Linked DNA regions of Collimonas fungivorans. The protein of the gene in region 1 interacts with the protein of each later gene in a pairwise test. Links are inferred from orthologs where the notes say so. Each region holds a gene or a part of one and is shown on either strand. Other genes may lie near its edges. The genes, in order: bioB and CFter6_RS23050.

Region 1 (3,190 bases):
TTGCGCCAGTGCGCTCGACATCGCGGCCAATGCCTGCTGCCGGTCCTGGCCCCAGACGATCAGCTTGGCGATCATCGGATCGTAGAACGGCGAAATGGCGTCGCCTTGGCGCACGCCGGAATCGATGCGCACTATACTGGCACTGGATTGGCTGACTTCAAACTCGCTGGCCGCAGGCGTGCGCAGATGGCGCAAAGTGCCTATCGACGGCAGGAAGCCCTTGTCCGGGTTTTCGGCGTAGATCCGCGCTTCCAGCGCATGGCCGCTGAGTTGCAGTTGCTCCTGCTTGAGCGGCAATGGTTCGCCTGACGCTACCCGCAACTGCCATTCGACCAAGTCGAGGCCGGTAATCATTTCCGTCACCGGGTGCTCCACCTGCAGGCGGGTGTTCATTTCCATGAAATAGAAAGAACCGTCCTGGTTGGCAATGAACTCCACCGTGCCGGCGCCGACATAGCCTACCGCCTTGGCGGCCGCTACCGCAGCTTCACCCATGGCGCGCCGGCGTTCTGGCGTCATGCCTGGCGCCGGCGCTTCTTCCAGCACTTTCTGATGGCGGCGCTGCACCGAGCAATCGCGTTCGAACAGGTAGACGCAATCGCCCTGGGTATCGGCAAACACCTGGATCTCGATGTGGCGCGGACGGGTCAGGTAACGCTCCACCAGCACCTTGTCGTCGCCGAAGCTGTTGATGGCTTCGCGTTTGCAGGAAGCCAGCGCAGCCTTGAAATCGGCGCTTTGCTCAACGATGCGCATGCCCTTGCCGCCGCCGCCGGCGCTGGCCTTGAGCAGCACCGGATAAGTGATCTTGTCGGCCTGCTGCTGCAGGAAATCGGCATCCTGGGTTGCGCCGTGATAACCGGGCACCAGCGGCACCTGGGCTTTTTCCATCAGCTCCTTGGCGGCAGACTTCGAACCCATCGCCGAAATCGCACTGGCCGGCGGACCGATGAACACCAGTCCAGCCTTGGCGCAGGCCTGGGCAAACTGCGCATTTTCGGACAGGAAACCGTAGCCGGGATGAACTGCCTGGGCGCCGGTAGCCAAGGCTACCTCGATGATCTTGTCGGCGCGCAGATAACTTTCCTTGGCTGCGGCCGGTCCGATCAGCACCGCCTCGTCGCATACAGCGACGTGCTTGGCGCCGGCATCGGCATCCGAATACACGGCCACGGTCTTGATGCCCATGCGGCGCGCGGTGGCTGCCACGCGGCAGGCGATCTCGCCGCGATTGGCAATCAGTATCTTGGTAAACATGCGGTCTCCCCCTTTGTTGGTTTTATTGTGGCTGGGTGTTGCTGTCGGCGGTGACTTCGCAACGCGCATCGAATGCCGATGAACGCGAGTGCATGCCGAGTTTTTCCAGCAAGGCGCGGTCTTCTTCCACTTCCGGATTGCCGGTGGTAAGCAGCTTGTCGCCATAGAAAATCGAATTGGCGCCGGCCAGGAAACACAGCGACTGGATCGCCTCGCCCATCTGCCGGCGGCCGGCGGACAAACGCACCCGCGCTTTCGGCATGGTGATGCGGGCCACCGCCACGGTACGCACGAATTCGAACAGGTCGATCGGGTCGATGCCGTGCAGCGGCGTGCCTTCGACCTGCACCAGGTTATTCACCGGCACCGATTCAGGATACGGCTCCAGGTTCGCCAGCTGCGCCACCAGGCCGGCGCGCTGCAGGCGCGATTCGCCCATGCCGACGATGCCGCCGCAGCAGACCTTGATGCCGGCGCCGCGCACGCTGTCGAGCGTATCGAGGCGGTTCTGGTAATCGCGGGTAGTGATGATGTCGCCGTAGATTTCCGGCGCAGTATCGAGGTTGTGGTTGTAGTAGTCGAGGCCGGCGCCTTTCAGGCGTTCAGCCTGGCCTTCGCCCAGCATGCCCAGCGTTGCGCAGGTTTCCAGGCCGAGCGCCTTGACTTCGCGCACCATTTCTTCGACCTTTTCCAGGTCGCGGTCCTTCGGTTCGCGCCATGCGGCGCCCATGCAGAAACGGGTGGCGCCGTGCGCCTTGGCTTGGCGCGCCGCTTCCAGCACGGTGTCCAGCGGCAGGATCTTTTGTGCGGCGACGCCGGTGTCGTAACGCGCTGCCTGCGGGCAGTAGCCGCAATCTTCCGGGCAGCCGCCGGTCTTGATCGACAGCAGGGTCGCCAGTTCGACTTCGTTAGGATCGAAGTTTTCGCGGTGGACTTGCTGCGCCTTGAACATCAGTTCGTTGAACGGCAGGTTGAACAGGTCGAGCACGGTTTGCACCGGCCATTTGGCGTCGGCTGGCAGCACCATAGGTTTGGCGGCTGGCTGGAATGTAATTGGTTGCGATGACATGATCTGACTTCCTTTGTGTTGAGGGAATACGGTTAAATAAGGTTGGCTGCGGATGGCCTCGGCCAATCCGGCAAACGTGAAAAATCCAGATGGCTGGCCGCAGCTTCGACCAGCGCCCTGGCGGGCAGCTCGTCCATGCGCGGCACATGACCTAGAAATGGGGCATCGATGCGGCTTTTGAGTGCCGCGATATTGGCGTCGGCGTTAAGCATGGCGGCGTCGACCGTATTGGCGACCCAGCCGGCCAGGCGCAAGCCGCGTGCGGCAATCGCTTCTGCCGTCAACAACGCGTGGCTGATGCAGCCCAGCCGCAAACCCACCACCAGCACCACCGGCAAGCCGAGCTGCTGCGCCAGGTCGGCGGTATCGTGGGTATCGTTGAGCGGCACGCGGAAGCCGCCGACGCCTTCGACTACCACGGCATCGGCCAGCGCTGCGATCTGCTGATAACAGGAAAGGATATGCGCCAGTTCTATCGTCCGCTGTTCCTGCTCTGCGGCGATATGCGGCGCGGTAGCCTGGCGCAACAGGAACGGCGTGGTCAGTTCCTGCGGCAACGGCACGCTGGCTTCCGCTGCCAAGACATCGGCATCGTCGTTGTGCCAGGCGCCGTCGCGCAGTTCTGCGCCGGCGGCAACCGGTTTCATGCCGGCGCTGCGCACGCCCGTTTTTGTCAGCCCGTGCAGCAGAGCGCCAGCGATCAGCGTCTTGCCGATTTCGGTGTCGGTGCCGGCGATGAACCAGGCAGCCTTTGGTGTATTGGCGATTACCTTACTCATGGCCGATCACGCTTTCGAAAACGGCGGCGGTGCGGGCTGCCAGCAAATCGATTTCCTGGTCGTCCAGGATATACGGCGGCATCAG
Region 2 (3,207 bases), 130 kb from region 1 along the record:
CCCAGCGCGGTCAGCGCCACCGCGCCTTCTTTCAGGCCGAAGTCAAAGCGCGGCGCGGTCGAACCGTTGGCCAGCAAGCCTACTGCCAGGATAATCGCCGTATCGGCATGGACTTCGACATTGTCGAGCACCCGCCCGGGCGCCTGTATGCACTGGTTGACGCCGCTGCCGATAGCCTTGGCGCGCGATTGCGGCGTCAGCGCCTTGAACACGCCGGAGTTGCTGCCGGCAGCAGCGGCCCAGATAACGTCGACGCCGTCGCCCAGCATGGTTTTGGTCAGCGCTTCGGCGCGCGACGGGTCGTTGAACGGCTGCGGGCCTTCCACCCACAGCGGTTCATGCACCGTAATCGCCGGCTTGGCGGCGCGTGCGCCGTTGGCGAAGGCGATGCTGTTCTTTTGGCGCAAGGCGGTATTGCTGGCGCCGATCAGTCCGATCTTGCCGCTGCCCGAGGCCAGCGCCGCCTGCATGCCGGCCAGGTAGCTGGCTTCGCTTTCCCGGAAAGTGATGCAAGTGATATTGCTGGCGGCGCTGTCGATGCAATGCTCCAGGATCAGGAAGCGGACTTGCGGCGCCAGGCGCGCAACCTTGTCCAGTATTTCCTTGAATTCGATGCCCATCACCACCACGATCGCGGCCCCCTGCTGGACCGCGTTGTCCAGCTGCTGCTGGCGGCCGGCGCGGGTCGGCTGGCTTTCCAGAGTGCTGGCTTGCAGCCGGTACAGCTTGGCGGCGTTGCTGACGCCGCTGCTGCCTTGCTGCAGCAGTACGTCGTCGTTGTTCGGCACCGGCCGCACGTAAATGATCTTGGGCAGCTCGGCGGCGCTGCTGATGACGCTCACGCTGGCCAGCAGCAGCGCCAGCGGCAGCAATAGCAGCCACCAGCGGATGCGGCATTCCTGTTCAGGCATGGCGGAACCTGCGTCGGCGCAGGACGGGCGGGGGATCGGCGGCATTGTCTCTTCCTCTTTATAAGGCGCCGGATCTGATGCCGGCGCTCGTTTGCCCGTACATATTGCTGGCAAAGCGGGCGCGGGCCATTTGATGCAGGCTATACAAGGTATAGCGCCGGCCTGATATCGGCACAACAAGCGCCACCATATAGCGCCACCATATTTAACTTTTGATTACAGCGGCTGCGTGATACCGTTGCCAGGAGACAGATAGAATCTGTATTTAGCGGCTTATCTCACCTGGTTCAGGAATATGTGTCAGTTACTTGGAATGAATTGCAATGTGCCGACCGACATTGTGTTCAGTTTTACCGGCTTCGCCACGCGCGGCGGCCAGACCGATCACCATAGCGACGGCTGGGGCATCGCTTTCTTCGAAGGCAGCGGCGTGCGCCATTTTGTCGATTACCAGGCGGCGATCGCCTCGCCGGTGGCGGAGCTGATCCGGCGTTGTCCGATCAAGTCGAAAAACGTCATCGCCCATATCCGCAAAGCTACCCAGGGCCAGGTTGCCTTGCAGAATTGCCATCCGTTTGTGCGTGAACTGTGGGGCCGCTACTGGGTGTTCGCCCATAACGGCGACCTCAAGGAATTTGCGCCGCTGCTGGATGGCCCATACCGGCCGGTCGGCAATACCGACAGCGAACTGGCTTTCTGCTACCTGCTGCAGCAGCTGCGGCGCCGTTTCGGCGATACGCCGCCGGCGCAGGCTGAGCTGACGCTGGCCTTGCGCGAACTGACGCAGCAGATCGCCGCCCACGGCACCTTCAACGTGATGCTGTCGGACGGCTCGGCCCTGTACACCCATTGTTCCACCAAGCTGTACTACATCGTGCGCCAGTTTCCGTTTGCCGAAGCCCACCTGTCGGACGAAGACGTCAGCGTCGATTTCTCGCAGGTGACGACGCCGCAAGACCGGGTGGCGGTGATTGTCACTGAACCGCTCACCACCAACGAGGTGTGGACCAAGTTCGGCGAGGGCGAGCTGATCGTCTTTGTCGACGGCCAGCCGGTCCAAGGTCAAGCAGGGTAGATCAGGAGTAGTCGATTGTCAGCGGCGCATGGTCGGAGAAACGCTCGTCCTTGTAGATGGCGACGGCATGCGCATTGGCGGCGATGCCGGGCGTCGAGATGTGGTAATCGATGCGCCATCCCACGTTCTTGGCCCAGGCCTGGCCGCGGTTGCTCCACCAGGTGTACTGCTCATCGCGCTGGTCGACCTGGCGGAACACGTCGACCAGGCCGACTTGCTCAAACAGGTGGGTGAGCCAGGCACGTTCTTCCGGCAGGAAGCCTGAATTTTTCTTGTTGCCCTTCCAGTTCTTCAGGTCGCGTTCCTGGTGCGCGATATTCCAGTCGCCGCAAATCACGACTTCGCGGCCGCTTTCCCTGAGCTGCTGCAGGTGCGGCAGGAAGGCTTCCATGAAGCGGAACTTGGCGATCTGCCGTTCTTCGCTGGAGGAGCCGGACGGGCAGTAAAGCGAGATCACCGTCAGGTCGCCGAAATCGCATTCCACATAGCGCCCTTCGGCGTCGAATTCAGGGTTGCCGAAGCCAATCCGCACGGCATTCGGCTTGCGTTTACTATACAGGCCGACGCCCGAATAACCTTTCTTTTCGGCGTAATGGAAATGGCCGGTGTAACCTTCCGGCGCCAGGAATTCCGGCGTCATGTCGGCGGCTTGCGCCTTCAGTTCCTGGACACAGACGAAATCGGCTGACTGTTTGGCCATCCATTCAAAAAAGCCTTTTCTGGCCGCTGAGCGGATGCCGTTGAGATTGGCGGAAATGATTCTTGGCATGTTTGGTCGATAAAAAGGTATAAGAGGATGCCTAAGGATAACCGAAGGTCCGCCATCGTGCGCGAGGCAGGGTTCATGGTTAAAAACCCGTTGCGAGCAGGCATGGTGTTTGCACTTACTGCTGTGGAAGGGATGAACTCCATTTAAAATGGCGGTCTGGTGTCGCTAATGTGCTGTAAACAGCGACAAAATTTGTCAGCCTCAACCGTCTGGAGTGCATTTTGAACAATTTACGTCAACAATTTATAGAATTTGCGGTCAAGGCTGGAGTGTTGAAATTCGGCGAGTTTGTGACCAAGGCAGGGCGCACTTCACCGTATTTCTTCAATGCGGGCATGTTCAACGAGGGCGCTGCGCTGGGTCAGCTGGCACAGTTTTATGCGCGCACCCTGATCGACTCGGGTTTGCAGTTTGACATGTTGTTCGGGCCAGCCTACAAGGGCATCACGTTG

What was found.
Region 2: the proteins of bioB (region 1) and CFter6_RS23050 interact in binary tests that used the Escherichia coli proteins (3 or more experiments, as listed by UniProt). The link is inferred for Collimonas fungivorans from one-to-one orthologs.

What each region holds. Positions count from the first base shown.
Region 1 is NZ_CP013232.1:5,373,768-5,376,957, forward strand. What follows is about bases 304-3,175. They hold bioB (biotin synthase BioB), read right to left. Parts: upstream 2,327-3,175; coding sequence 1,280-2,326; downstream 304-1,279. Other genes in these bases: CFter6_RS27010 (acetyl/propionyl/methylcrotonyl-CoA carboxylase subunit alpha), read right to left, coding at 304-1,257; bioD (dethiobiotin synthase), read right to left, coding at 2,359-3,105; bioA (adenosylmethionine--8-amino-7-oxononanoate transaminase), read right to left, coding at 3,098-3,175. In the rest of the region: more of CFter6_RS27010, read right to left, coding at 1-303; more of bioA, read right to left, coding at 3,176-3,190. UniProt on the Escherichia coli protein: Catalyzes the conversion of dethiobiotin (DTB) to biotin by the insertion of a sulfur atom into dethiobiotin via a radical-based mechanism.
Region 2 is NZ_CP013232.1:5,247,073-5,250,279, reverse strand. The notes cover bases 208-3,096. They hold CFter6_RS23050 (class II glutamine amidotransferase), read left to right. Parts: upstream 208-1,206; coding sequence 1,207-1,986; downstream 1,987-3,096. Other genes in these bases: pyrE (orotate phosphoribosyltransferase), read left to right, coding at 2,977-3,096; CFter6_RS23045 (exodeoxyribonuclease III), read right to left, coding at 1,988-2,755; CFter6_RS23055 (BMP family ABC transporter substrate-binding protein), read right to left, coding at 208-956. Also shown: more of CFter6_RS23055, read right to left, coding at 1-207; more of pyrE, read left to right, coding at 3,097-3,207.